3 regions of the Mesorhizobium sp. M2A.F.Ca.ET.042.01.1.1 genome follow, and region 3 is predicted to be linked to each of the others. Evidence: predicted binding sites of a transcription regulator. Region 3 holds the regulator's gene; each other region holds the start of a gene.

Region 1 (5,674 bases), on a different contig from region 3:
GTCGATCTCGACCCCGGCGCGGCTGGCGTCGTAGAGCGCGTCGATGACGGTCGGGTCGACCAGCGCGTTCATCTTCATCCATATGCGCGCCGGCCGTCCTTCGCGGGCATGGACGACCTCCTCGGCGATGTGCTTCAGGATGCGGTTGCGCAGCGTGAAGGGCGACACGGCAAGGCGCATCTCCTCGGCCGGTTCGGCATAGCCGGTGATGAAGTTGAAAATCTGCGCGACATCGCGCGCGATCGTCGGGTCGGTGGTGAAGAAGGACAGGTCGGTGTAGATTCGGGCGGTGACCGGGTGGTAGTTGCCGGTGCCGAGATGGACGTAGTTGCGCAGCCGGCCGTCCTCGCGGCGCACGATGAGCGACATCTTGGCGTGGGTCTTCAGCTCCAGGAAGCCGAACACGACCTGGACGCCGGCGCGCTCAAGGTCACGCGCCCAGCGGATGTTGGCCTCCTCGTCGAAGCGCGCCTTGAGCTCGACCAGCGCGGTCACCGACTTGCCGGCCTCGGCGGCGTCGATCAGCGCGCGCACGATCGGGCTGTCGTTCGAAGTGCGGTAGAGCGTCTGCTTGATCGCCACCACCTCCGGGTCGGCGGCGGCCTGGCGCAAGAACTGCACCACCACGTCGAAGGATTCGTAAGGGTGGTGGACGATGATGTCCTTCTCGCGGATGGCGGCAAGGCAGTCGCCGCCATGCTCGCGGATGCGTTCGGGAAAGCGTGGATTGTAGGGGGTGAACTTCAGGTCGTCGCGCGGAATGGCGACGATCTCGGAAATCTGGTTGAGCGCCAGCGGACCGGTGAGCACGCTGATGCGGCTTGCCGAGACGCCGAGCTCGCCGGCGACGAAATCGCGCAATTCCGCCGGCATCAGCGTGTCGAATTCGATACGGATCACCGAACCGCGGCGCCGCCGCTTCAGCGCCGTCTCGAACAGCCGCACGAGGTCTTCCGATTCTTCCTCGACCTCGATATCGCTGTCGCGGATGATGCGGAACGTGCCCGAGCCCTTGACCTCATAGCCGGGGAACAGCTTGCCGATATAGAGGCCGACCGCCTCCTCCAGCGGGATGAAGCGCACATGGCGCTTGCGGTCCGGCAGGCGAATGAAACGCCTGAGCGCCACCGGCAGGCGCAAGAGCGCGCTCATCTCCTCACCGTTCTTGCGATGGCGCAATTGCAAGGCGATGGAAAAGCCGAGATTGGGGATGAAGGGGAACGGATGCGCCGGGTCGATCGACAGCGGCGTCAGCACCGGGAAGACCTGTTCCTGGAAATGCTCCTCCAGCCAGGTCTTCTCATCCTTGGTCAGCGCGTCGCGGGTGATGCTTTCGATGCCTTCTTTGTTGAGCAGGGCCATCAGCGCCGAGAGGCTCTTCTGCTGGTCCTCCTGCAGGCGCTCGACCTCGCGCAGCAGCTGCTCGAGCTGCTGCTCGGGCGTGCGGCCGTCCGGGCTCTTCAACGCGATCCCTTCGCGCACTTGACCGGCGAGGCCGGCAACGCGGACCATGAAGAACTCGTCGAGATTGGCGGCCGAGATCGACAGGAAGCGGACGCGCTCGAGCAGCGGATGATGCTCGTTGAGCGACTCTTCCAGCACGCGGCGGTTGAATTGCAGCCAGGAGAATTCGCGGTTGACGAAACGGTCGGGATTGCCGCCGTCGGGACTCGCCGCCTCGACGGTGATGAACTCGCTCTGCACCGGCTTCAGTTCGTTCATGTTTCCCGCTCTGCCTGCAACCGTCCCTGAGGAGCGCCGCATCTTGCCGTCCGGCGACGCTCTAACATCTCTTTGTGACGCATGATCGTCACGGAATCGCTCCGTGCCAGCCTCACGCGCTTAACCGGCTCAACTTATCCTCTGCCAGCCTTTTGCGACAGTTTGATTTCATCGATCTTGCAAACTGGCATGTTATGCTCCAGATGCAGGCGGGTCACACCCACTGGCCGAACCCAATTGGAGACGACGATGGCAGGCGGTAGCATTCCCCACTTCCAGAACGACGCGGGCCATCCGGTCATTGAGATCGGCGTCAAGGAATTCATGTGCACCGGCGCCAACCCGCCTTTCGACCACCCGCATGTGTTCCTCGACATGGGTGACGACAATGAAAAGGTCTGCCCCTACTGCTCGACGCTTTATCGCTATTCGCCGTCGCTGAAGGCGACGGAAACGCAGCCAGCCGGCTGCCTCTATGTCGACCAGGCCGCCTGAGCCGACCATGATTGAAGCACGGTCCCGGCAAGTCGTCATAGCCGGGGCCGGCATCGCCGGACTGACGGCAGCACTTGCCTTCGCCGAGCGCAGCTTGCCGGTGAAACTCTTCGAGCAGGCCAAGCAGCTCCAAGCGGCCGGCTCCGGCCTCCAGCTGGCTCCCAACGCAACCCGCATTCTGCGCCGCCTTGGCGTGCTCGACCGCCTGTTGCCCAACGCGGTCCGGCCCGAAGCGGTGGTGCTGAAGGATGCGAAAAGCCTGCGCGAGCTGGCCCGCGTGCCGCTTGGACAGGCGGCCGAAAAGCGCTGGGGCGCGCCCTATCTGGTGGCGCACCGCGCCGACCTGCAGGCGGCTCTGGCGGAGGAAGTGGCAGGGCGGTCGGATATCGAGCTCGTTACCGGTGGGCGGGTGACAGGCATCGCCGCCGAGCAGCGAAGCGTGACCACGACGGTCGAGATCGACGGGAAAACCACGTCGGTTGCAGCCGGCCTCCTGGTCGGTGCCGATGGCGTCTGGTCGACGGTTCGCGCGCAGCTTGCGGCCCGGGATCCCGCCTTCGCGAGAAGCCGCTTCTCGGGCCGACTGGCCTGGCGCACTACCGTGGCGGTCGACAGCCCCGCCGGGCAGGCTTTTGCCGAGATCGGGGCGGCGGGCTGCGTCACAACCTTCCTGCACCCCGGCTTCCATTTGGTCGCCTATCCGGTGAGCAAGGGCCGCACCGTCAACCTCGCCGCCTTCACCAGAGGCGAACGCATCGCGGAAGGCTGGTCGGGTCATGCCGACCCGGCCATCCTGTCCAATGCCATGCGTGGCACCGCAGCGATGCTCGCAAGGCTCGTCGCGCTGGCGGGGCCATGGACGGCGTTTCCAATGCACACTGTCCGGCAACAGCGCTGGGCCGTCCCGCAAGGCATCGCCCTGATCGGCGACGCCGCGCATGCCATGACGCCGTTCGCGGCCCAGGGCGCGGCCATGGGGATCGAGGACGCCTCGATGCTCGCCAATCTGGTCGCCGATTTTCCGGGCGATCCGGCCCACGGCCTCGCCGTCTGGGAAAATCTCAGGCGGCCGCGCGTCGAAAGGGTGCTCAAGCGCGGCGCGTTCAACCGGCTGACCTGGCACGCCTGGGGACCGATGGCGGTCGCCCGCAATCTGGTGCTGGCGACGCGGCCGCCGGAGAAGCTCGCCGCGGACCTGGATTGGCTTTATGGCTGGGAGGAACCGAAGGTGGTGCGGGGGTAGAGCGCCCGAGGACTCGATTCACGGTACTGCGTCAGTTATACAACCCCATCGACCACCACAACGATACCGGCAGCGGGTTCCACCAACCGGTGCGCAGGCCGGCGACGCGTAATCCGGCCGCCGTCCAGGTGTTGCAGCCAACCAGCGCGTTGAAATGGCCGTTGGCTTCGTAGAAACGGTCGAAGGCCGAATAGCCAGCATTGCCGATGGCCATCGGACCGTCTGGCCCCTGCTGGAAACTCGAGGCGATGTAGTCCAGCAACGCCGCGAAATGCGCCTCGTCGATGTCGAAGCCGGCGACATCCGGATGCGGCTCCTTGATCGTACCGGCGACATCGACATGCATCACCGAGGCGTCGAGCGTCAGCGCCTTCAACACCGGCGCGGCCTTCAATTGCGACCATGTGGGCGTCTCCAGGTAGAAAGCGCGGCCACCCCAGCCGAAGACGATGTAGCGTGCATCCGAGGCATCCATCGGCAGACCGGCATCGGCGAGGAAAGCAAACCGCCGGCGAACGCCGTCATCCAGAGGGATAGCGATGTCGGTGTGGATCGGGTTCTTCAGCACCAATATGCGCCGTGTCCCCTCGCCTTCGGCCTTCGCCGCGGGCCAGAGCGGGCGCGGCACCATCGCGCCGAGCGCGGCGGCCAGAAGCACCGCTCCGACGAGCATTGCCAGATATCGCAGGATTGTTCTCATCGGGCGCGGCGCCGAAGCCGTCCGTGAAATCGTCATACTCGAGCTTGACCCGAGTATCCATGCCGTGACTGCTGCCGTGAGGTGCGACGGTGCAAAATTCTGAAATTATTGCAGCGCTTTAGCGTCACGGCATGGATCCTAGGGTCTGCGCGCGTCGCTTCGCTCCTTGCTACGCCCCAGGATGACGACCGCGTGGTTGCTGCGGACCCCCGAGACTGTCACCCAGTAGCGCTCAGTGCAGGATCTGCGACAGGAACAGTTTCGTGCGCTCATGGCGCGGGTGGTCGAAGAACTCGGCCGGCGTGTTCTGCTCGACGATCTGGCCCTGATCCATGAAGATCACGCGGTTGGCGACCTTGCGGGCAAAGCCCATCTCGTGGGTGACGCACAGCATCGTCATGCCCTCTTCCGCCAGACCCACCATCGTCTCCAGCACTTCCTTGATCATCTCGGGATCAAGCGCCGAGGTCGGCTCGTCGAACAGCATGATGCGCGGGTTCATGCAGAGCGAGCGCGCGATCGCCACGCGCTGCTGCTGGCCGCCGGAGAGCTGTCCGGGATATTTGTTGGCCTGCTCCGGGATCTTGACGCGCTTGAGGAAATGCATGGCGATTTCCTCGGCCTGCTTCTTCGGCATCTTGCGCACCCAGATCGGCGCCAGCGTGCAGTTCTCCAGGATGGTCAGATGCGGGAACAGGTTGAAATGCTGGAACACCATGCCGACCTCGCGGCGCACCTCGTCGATCTTCTTCAGATCGTTGGTGAGTTCCTTGCCGTCGACGATGATCTTGCCCTTCTGGTGCTCTTCCAGTCGGTTGATGCAGCGGATCATGGTCGATTTGCCGGAACCGGACGGGCCGCAAATGACGATGCGCTCGCCGCGCATCACCTTGAGGTTGATGTCCTTCAGGACATGGAACTCGCCATACCATTTGTGCATGCCGACAATGTCGATGGCGACGTCGGTGGTCGAGACATGCATCTTTCCGGCATTGACCTTGAGGTCTTCCGCGCTGACGGCGTTTTCGGTGGTCATGGCCAATTCCCCTTTTTATCTTTTGTAGCCGGTGTCGAGCCGGCGTTCCGTGTACATTGAATAGCGCGACATGCCGAAGCACAACAGCCAGAAAACAAAGGCGGCAAAGATCAGGCCGGACTTCGGGGTCTGCGGCGTCGCCCAGTTCGGGTCGGCGAAGTTCTGCTTCACCACGCCGAGCAGGTCGAACATCGAGATGATCAGGACCAGGCTGGTGTCCTTGAGCATGCCGATGAAGGTGTTGACGATGCCTGGGATGACCAGCTTCAGCGCCTGCGGCAGCACAATCAGGCCCATCTTCTGCCAGTAGCCGAGGCCGAGCGAGTCGGCGCCTTCATACTGGCCCTTCGGGATCGCCTGCAGGCCGCCGCGGACCACTTCCGCCATATAGGCGGCGGCAAACAGCGAGACGCCGATCAGGGCCCGCAGGTATTTGTCGAAGCTGACGCCTTCCGGCAGGAACAGCGGCAGCATGACG
Region 2 (5,674 bases), on a different contig from region 3:
TCGGGAATTATCGGCCGAGGCGTTTTTGGAGAAACACGGCGGCTGATTTCGGTGAATGGTGAATGGTCAATAGTGAATGGCAACGAAGCCCTCTTTCTCACCATTCACCATTCACCATTCACCATTCACCATTCACCATTCACACCCTTGACACATGACTCGGACAAGAGCCGGTCTCCCCAGGAGATCGCCATGCTCGACACCGTCAGACCTTCGCTCGCCGGATTTTTCGAAGGCACCAACCCCGCGCCGCCCGCCCATCTCGGCACCCGTTACGACGCGTCGGGCAACTTCCTCCCTGAACCCGGCAACACCATCGTCTGCCATCTGATCGAAGGCTCGCTTTCGCAAGCAGCCATTGTCGAGGTGCGGGAGCGCATGCTCGCTATGCCGGATGCCGATCGGCTCGCCTTCACGCCTATTTCCAGCCTGCATATGACGCTCTTCCAAGGCATCATCGAATACCGCCGCCGCCTTCCCTATTGGTCGTCGGACGTGCCGCTCGACACCAGCATCGACGATATGACCCGCCTCTATCTCGAGCGCCTGCAAGGCTTCGAGGGCCACGGTCCCTTCAAGATCAAAATTGCCGAAGTCGTGCCGACGGGCCTCACCGTCGCCGGCGCGACCGAACAGGATCGCCGGATCCTGAAAGCCTGGCGCGATGCGCTGTCTGTGCCGTTCGGCTACCGCCATCCGGACCACGACACCTATGTCTTCCACATCACCTTTGCCTATCAGCTCCGCCGCCTCGCCGACGAGCGGGCCGCGGCCTGGCAGGAATTGTTCGATGACTGCTTGTCGTTCTTCGAGCGCGAGGCTCCGGTGATCGAGCTGAAGGCTCCTGCCTTCTGCAGCTTCAAGGACATGAAGCATTTCGAGGAATTGCTGGTGCTTGGCTGACGCCGAGCAGCGACACAGACCAGCATTCCCCGCCAAGCCTGTGACTCGTAACAAAACTGACATCAATCCGACACCCCAGCTTCATCCGCCTGCGCTAGCGAGGGCTAATAGACCTGCAAAACCGCGACGGACTGGAGTCTTGGTATGTCAGCATCATCGGCCACGCTCGAAATCCGCGGCGTAACCCGACGATTTGGCAAGAACACCGCTGTCAGCGACATCAACATCTCGATCCCGCGCGGTCAGATGGTCGGTATCATCGGCCGCTCCGGCGCCGGCAAGTCCACGCTGCTGCGCATGATCAATCGTCTCATCGATCCCAGCCAGGGATCGATTTTTTTTGACGGCGCCGAGGTCTCCAGCCTGCAGGGCTCGCCGCTGCGCCGCTGGCAGCGCGACTGCGCCATGATCTTCCAGCAGTTCAACCTCGTGCCGCGCCTCGACGTCTTGACCAATGTGCTGCTCGGCCGCCTCAACCATCGCTCCACGGTTTCCAACCTGCTCGGCATGTTCACGCGCACCGAATGCGCGGAGGCGGTGGCCGCGCTCGAGCGCCTCGACATCGCCCGCACCGCGCTGCAGCCGGCCGGCACGCTGTCCGGCGGCCAGCAGCAGCGTGTCGCGATCGCCCGCGCCATGATGCAGCAGCCCAAGGTGCTTCTGGCCGACGAGCCGATCGCCTCGCTCGACCCGCTCAACGCCAAGGTGGTGATGGATTCGCTGCGCGACATCAACCTGCGCGAAGGCATCACCGTCGTCACCAATCTGCACACGCTGGACACCGCCCGCGCCTATTGCGGCCGCATCATCGGCATGGCCGCCGGCAAGGTCGTCTTCGACGGTGCCCCGCAAGACCTCGATCGCGACGCCGTGCGCATCGTCTACGGCGCCGACGCCAGCGGCGCCGAGATCTCCGAGGCCCTCACGTCGACCAGCGTGACCATCAGGCCGAAGATCACCGCATCCGCCGGACCGCTCGAACCCGCCTTTCCCGGCTACTGAGTCCATCGCCCCGACCCCCGTCGGTCTGGGCAAATCTTGGATTTCGGCAGAGCAACCCGGATCGCCCGCCAGCGTCAAAGGCAAGACTTGAAAAATCAGAACGCCGCCGGCGCGCAGCCGGAACAAAAGGAGAGAGAGCAAATGTTCAGGAAGATGGTTTTTGGAGCGGTTTCGCTGCTCGCCATGGCGGTCAGCGCCGCGCACGCCGCTGACATCAAGGAATTCCGCGTCGGCATCCTCGGCGGCGAGAATGAGACCGACCGTCTGCGCAACTATCAGTGCCTCGCCGACCACCTGAAGTCGGAATTCGGCTTCGAGAAGGTTTCGCTGTTCCCGGCCGCCGACTATGATGGTGTCATCCAGGGCCTGCTCGGCGGCACGCTTGATTTCGCCGAACTCGGCGCCTCCGGCTACGCCAGCGTCTATCTGAAGGACCCGAAGGCGGTCACCCCGATCCTCACCACCAAGCAGACCGACGGCTCGACCGGCTATTATTCGGTTGGCCTGGCGCTGAAGACCTCCGGCATCACCGACATCAAGTCGGCCAAGGGCAAGAAGCTCGGCTACGCCGATCCGGATTCGACCTCGGGCTACCTGATCCCGCTGACCCAGATTCCGAAGGACACCGGCGCTTCCAACGAGACCTACTTCGCCTCGACCCAGTTCAACGGCGGCCACGAGAACAACATCCTGGCCGTGCGCGACGGCAAGGTCGACGTTGCGGTGGATGATTCCTCCGGCATCGGCGACTTCAAGAACGGCTACACCTCAGGCACCTTCCACAAGGAAGTCGCCAAGGGCGCCGTCGATCCGAACGACTTCGTCGAAGTGTGGCGCTCGGGCCTGATCCCGAACGGTCCGCTGGTTGTCCGCACCGCGCTGGGCGACGACATGACCGCCAAGCTCACCGCCTTCTTCACCGCGCTGCCGGCCAAGGACAAGGCCTGCTTCGAAGGCATCGAAGGCGGCGATTTCACCGGCTACGTGCCCGTGAAGCCGGACTTCTACAACGTCATCGTCGAAGCCCGCAAAGCCGCCATCGGCGGCTGACGGCATCAGGAAAGGGCGGCGTCGCAAAAAAACGCCGCCCTTTTTGCATTCACAATCATGACCCTTTCGACAACGATCCATTCCGACGCCACCCGCCAGCAGGCAGATGCCTGGCGGCGCCAGACGTCGCTGCGCCGCTTCTACACCGCGCTTGGCGTCGGCCTGCTGCTTGTCGCCATGTTCGCGACCATGTGGTTCGCCGACGAGGCCAATGCCGGCCACTTCTTCGACCGCCTGCCGCATATCCTCGATTTCCTGAGCTGGCTGATTCCGAAGGACTGGAACGATGTCTGGCGGGCGCTGTTCGACATCGCCTCGCCCAGCGACAAGGGCACGCAGGAGTTCAACTTCCCGCTCGGCCGAGTCTACATCTGGGGCGGCTTCTACATTCCCGAATATTTCGAGCTGATGCTGACGACGGTGAACGTGGCGCTGGTCTCGACCTTCATCGGCTTCGTCTTCGCCGTACCTTTCTCCTTCATCGCCGCGCGCAACCTGACGCCGAGCCCGATCCTGCGGCTCGTCGTCAAGCGCTTCATGGAACTGCTGCGCGCCTTTCCCGAGATCGTCATTGCCGGCCTGTTCGCGGCGATCGTCTCGATCGGCCCGGTCGCGGCAATCATCGCCATCGGCCTGCATTCGATCGGCGCGCTGGGCAAGCTCTTCTACGAGATCAACGAGAACATCGACATGCGCCCGGAAGAGGGCCTGCGCGCGGTCGGCGCCAACTGGTTCGAGCGCGTGCGCTTCGCCGACCTGCCTCAGGTGCTGCCCAATTTCATGTCCTATACGCTGCTCCGGATCGAGATCAATGTGCGCATCTCGACCATCATGGGCGCAGTCGGCGGCGGCGGCATTGGCGAGGAGCTGAAGCTTGCCATCTCGCGCGGCTTCGGCGCCAAGACGCTGGCGCTGGTGCTCCTGCTCTTCGTCACCATCATCCTTGTCGACCAGTTCTCCGCCTGGCTGCGCCGCAAGCTCGTCGGCGAACAGGCTTTCCTGATGAGCGCCTAGACCATGATCCCGAAAAGTGGACGCCGGTTTTCGGACAAGATCATGGTCAACCTAAAAGGTGGCCTATGGCCATGACCGCCGACGAAATCAGCGCCATCGAAGACCGCCACCCGCAGATCTTCCAGCGGCCGGCCTACAAGCGCTTCTGGCCGCTGCTGCTGGTCGCGGGCACGGTGCTCTATCTTGGCTACGCCTTGTGGTTCTTCAGCCTGCCGCAGGTGCTGCGCGAGTCGCACTGGGAGCGCCTGCCGCTCTTCCTGTCGCAATGGATCAGCTACGACCTGCAGCCGGAATTCCGCCTCGACCAGCCCGAGATCACGCCGAAATATCCGCGCTTCTCGGCGCTTGGCGAAAATCCCAACCCGGACTGGGTGATCAAGAATCCCGACGGCACTTACATCGTGCAGATCGACGGCGATGCCAAATCCGTCACCTTCGACAAGACCAAAGCGGCGATCACGGCCAACGGCGTGACCGTGCCGATATCGCTGACTGGCGGCAAGCCGGTGATCACAGGTCCGGTGCCCGACTGGATCACCGTCCATGACGACGAGATCGTCGCCAAGCTGGGCTTTGCCGGCGAGGTGCGCGTCACCGTCGACCGCGTCAAGGTGCGCAAGCGCTTCCTCGGCTGGGCCAACTTCGTCTTCGACACGCGCTCGCCCTTCTTCGGCAAACCGGCCGGCGAGGTGATCTCGCTGATCGTCTCCGGGCCGGAACTCAAGCCCGGCACGTCGAACCTCGCTCTAGCCGCCGACAATTTCTGGAACAACGCGCAGTGGCAGCATGGCGATGTCTGGACGAAGCTCTTGCAGACCATCGTTATGGCCTTCCTTGGCACGCTGCTCGGCGGCATCGTCGCCTTCCCGCTCGCCTTCTTCGCCGCCCGCAACATCACGCCGAGCGGCGTTCTGAGCCAGGTGCTGAAGCGCTTCTTCGATTTCATGCGCTCGGTCGACATGCTGATCTGGGCGCTGTTCTTCACCCGCGCCTTTGGCCCCGGGCCGTTGGCCGGCAGCGCCGCGATCTTCTTCACCGAGATCGGCACGTTGGGCAAAACCTATTCCGAGGCGCTGGAGAACATCGACGACAAGCCGCGCGAAGGCGTGCTCTCGACCGGGGCCAACGAGATTTTGGTGCAGCGCTACGGCGTGCTGCCGGAGGTGGTGCCGGTGTTCATCAGCCAAACGCTCTACCAGTGGGAATCGAACACCCGCGGCGCCACCATCATCGGCGCCGTCGGCGCCGGCGGCATCGGCCTGAAACTGTGGGAAGCGATGCGCACCAATTCGAACTGGGCCAACGTCTTCTACATGGTGCTTTTGACGCTGCTCGTCGTCTTCATCTTCGACAACATCTCGAATTTCCTGCGCCGCAGGCTCAGCCGCACGCTGCATGATTACAACCGGCTGCAGGCTGAGCAGGGGTAGTTTCGCACCTTCGTCATCCACGGGCGGAGCAAGGAGCGGAGCGACGCGCGCAGACCCGAGGATCCGTGCCGTTACCTAAGCCGTAGAGTGCAGCGGTGCAGAACCCTGCATCGTTGCGGAGCGTCGACGTCACGGAATGGACCTCGGGTCTCCGCGTCCGCTTCGCTCCCGCTCCGCCCGTGGATGACGAAGAGAGAGTCGCTTACGCCGCCCTCTTCCACCCGTCCCTGATATACCTATACCCCTCGCGATAAACCGCCTCCGGACTCTCCGCG
Region 3 (5,674 bases):
CGACCGGCCACGGATAGGAATTGGCAAGCCACACAGCGCCCAGGATGATCGCGCAGGTGACCGTGGCGAGCAGCGTCTCGGCCCACACCGGACGCAGCGGGAAACGGAAGCGCTTGCGCTGCACGCGACCGTTATAATGCATGAAAATGACCGCCAGGCAGGCGACGATGCCGACGACCCAGCTCCATTTGGCGCCGATCGAGCCCGCCGGGCCGCCGCCCATCAGCTGGAACGTGGCGTCAAGCGGCGCCACCGTCTGGCCGCTGGTGACCCACCAGGCAGCGCCCCGCCAGACCAGCAGACCGCCCAGCGTGACGATGAAGGCCGGCACTTCGAGATAGGCGATGATGAAGCCCTGGAAGGCGCCGATGAGGAGGCCGAGCGCCAGGCCGATCAGCAGCGCCAGAACCCAGATCCACGGGTTGCCGAGCTCAAGCCCGACAAAGCGGACCAGGAAATGAACCTGGGCAAAACCCATGACCATGCCGATCACCCCTTCGGCCGATCCGACCGACAGGTCGATGTTGCGCATGACGATGACCAGCACCATGCCCGACGCCATGATCGCCACGGCCGAAGTCTGCACCGACAGGTTCCAGAGGTTGCGCGGCGTCAGGAAGGTGCGGCTGTCGAAGTCGAGCGGATTGACGCCAAGTCGCAGGCTGGAGATCACATGCAGCCCGACCCAGATCAGGAGCAGCGCGCCGATCATACCGAGCATGCGGGTGTCCAGCTCGGTTGCCTTCAGGAACCGGGCGACGGTGCCCAGCTCCGAGGCACGCGCGGTGTCTGCCGGTTGGGTGGACGTCGTGTCGGTCATGAATTCCTCCTGCCGGCCTGCCCGTCTGGCGCGGACGCCGGAGCAAGCCTAGAAGCTATCCGCTCGAGGCGGAACGGTAATCTTTGAGAAAACGCCGCGGCTTTCAGGCCGCGGCGCAAGGTTTTTGGTCTAGTGTCGGCGAGCTTAGTTGCAGACCTTGACGCTGCCGGCGGCAACGCCAGCGCAGACTTCGTCCTTCTTGATCCAGCCGGCGTCGATGACGAGGTTGAGATTGTCCTTGGTGATCGCGATCGGGGTCAGGAACAGCGACTTGACGGTGTTGCCGCCAGGCGTCGTGAAGTCCTTGGCGCCGGCGATGTCGGCCATCTTCTTGCCGTCGGCGAGCTGCGAGGCGATCTCGGCGGCGTTCTTGCCGAGCTCGCGCGCGTCCTTCCATACCGACACGGTCTGCGTGCCGAGCGCGATGCGGTTGAGCGCCGCGTGGTCGCCGTCCTGGCCCGAGACCGGAACGGTGCCGGCCAGCCCTTGCGCCGTCAGCGCCGCGACGACGCCGCCGGCGGTGCCGTCATTGGCGGCCACGACCGCGTCGACCTTGTTGTCGTTGGCGGTCAGGAACTGCTCCATGTTCTTCTGCGCGTTGGCGGGCAGCCAGCCGTCGGTATAGGCCTCGCCGACATTCTTGATCTTGCCGCTGTCGATCGCCTCCTTCAGCACTTCCATGGAACCCGAGAACAGGAAGTCGGCGTTCGGATCGGAACCCGAGCCCTTGATGAAGACGTAGTTGCCTTCGGGCTTGGCCTTGAACACCTCACGGGCCTGCATGCGGCCGACTTCCTTATTGTCGAAGGTCAGGTAGAAAACGTCCTTGTTCTCGATCAGGCGGTCGTAGCCGACAACCGGGATGCCCTCATCGAGCGCCTTCTGCACCGCCGGGCCGATTGCCGAGGCATCCTGCGCCAGGATGATCAGTGAATTGGCGCCCTGCGAGATCAGGCTTTCGACGTCGGTCAGTTGCTTGCCCGGATTGGACTGCGCGTCGGCCGAAATATACTTATCGCCGGCGGCCTCGATGGCGGCCTTCATCGCCGCTTCGTCGGTCTTCCAGCGCTCTTCCTGGAAATTCGACCACGAGACGCCGATCACCTTGCCCTTCGCCTCGGCGACCGAAGCCAGCGTCAGCGACATGGCAACACCCGCCAGAATGGCGGCTGCGAATTTTTTCATAATATCCTCCCTGCGCCCTGTGCGGCGCGACCCAGACTGGCCCGAAGGCCGGCATAGAGGCTTTTTTTCGAGCCTCAAAAAAATAGTGATGCAGCGAAATGAAGCTGTCAACCGAGATTCTGATGGCATTTGATGGGTCCAGGCATTTTTTTCGGAGTCCGCAATAAATAATGACATCGGCTTTGGCTTCTGCCACTATCCTTAGCGTGTCAGCGTCAGGCCATGGCATCATCACAAGGCCGCGATGACCGGGGAGGACGTGCGAGACGATGTCGGTCGGAATCCGTCACGACGATTTGCGCCGGCGCAACCGCGCCATGGTGATTTCGGCCGTGCGCCGCGCCGGCCAGCCATCGCGGACGGAAATTGCCGCCACCACCGGCCTCAGCCACTCGACCATTTCGGCGATCTCCGCCGATCTGATCCAGGAGGGCATCCTCACCGAGAGCAAGGCCAGCGAGCCGACGGCGTTGAAACGCGGCCGGCCGCAGATTGGCCTGGCGCTGAACCCCGAAGCCGCCGCGGTGCTGACGGTGGTGCTGTCGCTGAACTTCCTGTCGGTCGCCGTCATCGACTATGCCGGCCAGGTGATCGCCGAGGAGCAGCGGCGCCTGGACACGCTCGTCATGCCGCGCGACGAGCTGATCGGCGAGTGCCTGGCGATCGTCCGGCGCCGGCTGCAGGATCCCGATCTCGACGTGGGCAGCGTCGCCCGCATCGCCATGGGCATTCAAGGCATCACCGATTCCCACGCGCGCGCCATGCTGTGGTCGCCGATCACGCCGCTGACCGACATTCCGTTCGCCGATATCCTGGAGAGGGAATTCGGCATCCCCGCCACCATGGAGAACGACTGCAACATGATGGCAGTGGCGCTGCGATGGCGCGATCCCGAGCGCTATCGCGACAATTTCATCGCCATCCTGCTCTCGCACGGCATCGGCATGGGCCTGGTGCTGAAGGGCGAATTGTTCACCGGCACGCATTCCTCCGGCGGCGAGTTCGGCCACATGATCCATCGTCCGGGCGGCGCGCTTTGCCGCTGCGGCCGGCGTGGCTGCGTCGAGGCCTATGCCGGCAACTACGCCATCTGGCGCAGCGCCATGGGGATAAGCGAGGACGCCGCGCCGACCGACGTCGGCGACGCCGACATGCGCGCGCTGGCCGCAAAGGCCCGACAGGAGGACGGCCCCGAACGGGAAGCCTATCGTCGGGCCGGCGAAGCGCTGGGCTTCGGTCTTGGCAGCCTGTTCGCCCTCATCGACCCGGCGCCGGTCGCCATGGTCGGCGTCAGCGCGGCCGCCTTCGACCTGATCGAGCCGGCGCTGAGGGAGGCGATCGCCCAGACCGCCGGCGGCCAGCACTCGAGCTCGATCTCCTTCGACAGCGAACCCAACGAGCTGCCGCTGATCCGCGAAGGCTGCGCCATGCGCGCGCTGACCTTCGTCGACCAGGAGATTTTCGCGCCGGGGGTCCAGACGAGGTCCGGCGCCGCGGGGAAGAACGTCGCCTAAGCGGGTTTCTGATTCGCCGGAGATAAGCGAAGGCCTTTGGGCTTCGTCATTCCAGGGCGGAGCGACGCGAAGCGGAGCGTAGACCCTGGAATCCATGCCGTTACCTGGATCGTAGGGCGCAGCGGCGCAGAATTCTGGACCGTCGCGACGCGTCGAAGTCACGGAATGGATCCTCGGGTCTGCGCTGCGTCGCTGCGCTCCTTGCTCCGCCCGTGGATGACGAAGCACGAGCGTCTCGGCTACTCACCAGCGCATGCGATCCGGTAGTGGACGCATCAATTCCACGAACGGTGAACCTAATCCTCGCGGATCGCATACCCCGCCCCGCGGATGGTGCGGATGACGTCGGGCATGCGGCCGTTGTTGACGGCCTTGCGCAGGCGGCCGACATGCACATCCACCGTGCGCTCGTCGATATAGATCGTCTCGCCCCAGACATTGTCGAGCAGCTGGCTGCGCGAGAACACGCGGCCGGGATGCCGCATCATGAACTCGAGCAGGCGGAACTCGGTCGGGCCCAGCCTGATCTCGCTCTTCTTGCGGTAGACGCGGTGCGATTCGCGGTCGAGCACGATGTCGCCGACCTTGAGCACGCTGGACAGCACCTCCGGCTTGGCGCGGCGCAGCAGCGCCTTGACGCGCGCCATGAACTCCGGCGTCGAGAACGGCTTGACCAGATAGTCGTCGGCGCCGGTGGACAAACCTCGAACCCGATCGCTTTCTTCACCGCGCGCGGTCAGCATGATGATCGGCAGCCGCTCGGTCTCGGGCCGCATCCTGAGACGCCGGCAAAGCTCGATGCCGGAAACCGCCGGCACCATCCAGTCGAGCACGAGCAGGTCGGGAACATTTTCCTGAAGGCGGATTTCGGCCTCGTCGCCGCGGGTCACCACTTCCACCTGGTAACCCTCGGATTCGAGATTGTAGCGGAGCAGCACCCCCAGCGGCTCCTCGTCCTCCACCACCATGATGCGTGGCGCGATCATCGGGGTAACCTTTTCCGTCAGGCGGCCGGCGCCGACATTGCCGTCTCGTCCTGCTTGGGACGGTTGGCGGGCAATTGCGTGCCGGTCAGCACATAATAGGCGTTCTCGGCGATGTTGGTCACGTGGTCGCCGATGCGCTCAAGGTTCTTGGCGCAGAACAGAAGATGCGTGCAAGCGGTGATGTTGCGCGGGTCCTCCATCATGTAGGTCAACAGCTCGCGGAAGACGGAGGTGTATTTGACGTCGATGCGTTCGTCGTCGTTGCGAAGCTTGGCCAGCGCCGTGGCATCGCCCACCGTATATTCCTGGATCACGCCCTGGACCTGGATCAGCACCAGTTGCGCCATGGAATCGATCGAATGCGTGAGGTCGCGAGGGGCGGTGCTGACACCGACCGACCCGACGCGCTTGGCGATGTTCTTGGCGAGATCGCCGATGCGTTCGAGGTCGCCCGCCATGCGGATCGAGCCGACCACGTGGCGAAGATCGTCCGCCATCGGCTGGCGCTTGGCGATCAGCGTGATGGCGCGGTCGTCAAGCTCGCGCTGACGCGCGTCCATGATGGCATCGTCGGAGACGACGCGCTGCGCCAGCGCATTGTCGCTTTCGAGCAGGGCCCTGGTCGAGCCGCCGACCATGGAGCCGGCGAGATCGCCCATGTCGTTGATGAGCCGGCTGATCTGCCTCAGATCCTCGTCGAAGGAGGCGACGGTATGTTCGGCCATGATGTTGTCCTCGTATGAGCTCAGCCGAAGCGGCCGGTGATGTAGTCCTGGGTGCGCTTCTCGCGGGGCGAGGTGAAGATCTTCTCGGTCCGGTCGAACTCCACCAGCTCGCCCAGATACATGAACGCCGTCTGCCGCGACACGCGCGCCGCCTGCTGCATGTTGTGGGTGACGATGACGATCGTGTAGTCGGCCTGCAATTCGTCGATCAGCTCCTCGATCTTTGCGGTCGAGAGCGGATCGAGCGCCGAGGCCGGTTCGTCGAGCAGGATGACCTCCGGCTTCACCGCCACGGTGCGGGCGATGCAAAGGCGCTGCTGCTGGCCGCCCGAGAGGCTCTGGCCGCTGGCGTTGAGCTTGTCCTTGACCTCATTCCACAGCGCCGCGCGCTTCAGCGCCGATTCGACGCGGCTGTCCATCTCGGCCTTGCTGATCTTCTCATAG

The links. The regulator PhoB, encoded in region 3, activates phosphate uptake and scavenging genes when phosphate is short. The targets are predictions, from matches to a motif close to TGTCATNNANCTGTCAT.
Region 1: the regulator PhoB is predicted to act here: its motif matches at 1,877-1,893, upstream of EOA23_RS23060 (RNA degradosome polyphosphate kinase).
Region 2: the regulator PhoB is predicted to act here: its motif matches at 950-966, upstream of phnC (phosphonate ABC transporter ATP-binding protein).

What each region holds. Positions count from the first base shown of each region.
Region 1 covers NZ_RZRX01000171.1:850-6,523, forward strand. The annotation lists gene EOA23_RS23060 (RNA degradosome polyphosphate kinase) at 1-1,722, opposite strand, end outside; gene EOA23_RS23065 (zinc-finger domain-containing protein) at 1,972-2,217, shown strand; gene EOA23_RS23070 (FAD-dependent monooxygenase) at 2,225-3,460, shown strand; gene EOA23_RS23075 (TIGR02117 family protein) at 3,492-4,160, opposite strand; gene EOA23_RS23080 (amino acid ABC transporter ATP-binding protein) at 4,393-5,196, opposite strand; gene EOA23_RS23085 (amino acid ABC transporter permease) at 5,212-5,674, opposite strand, start outside.
Region 2 covers NZ_RZRX01000084.1:7,808-13,481, reverse strand. The annotation lists gene EOA23_RS14985 (DapH/DapD/GlmU-related protein) at 1-46, shown strand, start outside; gene EOA23_RS14980 (DUF1868 domain-containing protein) at 193-903, shown strand; gene phnC (phosphonate ABC transporter ATP-binding protein) at 1,048-1,905, shown strand; gene phnD (phosphonate ABC transporter substrate-binding protein) at 2,047-2,955, shown strand; gene phnE (phosphonate ABC transporter, permease protein PhnE) at 3,013-3,969, shown strand; gene phnE (phosphonate ABC transporter, permease protein PhnE) at 4,035-5,399, shown strand; gene EOA23_RS14955 (sugar phosphate isomerase/epimerase) at 5,602-5,674, opposite strand, start outside.
Region 3 covers NZ_RZRX01000054.1:2,148-7,821, forward strand. The annotation lists gene EOA23_RS10800 (sugar ABC transporter permease) at 1-820, opposite strand, end outside; gene xylF (D-xylose ABC transporter substrate-binding protein) at 965-2,005, opposite strand; gene EOA23_RS10810 (ROK family protein) at 2,275-3,519, shown strand; gene phoB (phosphate regulon transcriptional regulator PhoB) at 3,816-4,505, opposite strand; gene phoU (phosphate signaling complex protein PhoU) at 4,523-5,230, opposite strand; gene pstB (phosphate ABC transporter ATP-binding protein PstB) at 5,251-5,674, opposite strand, start outside.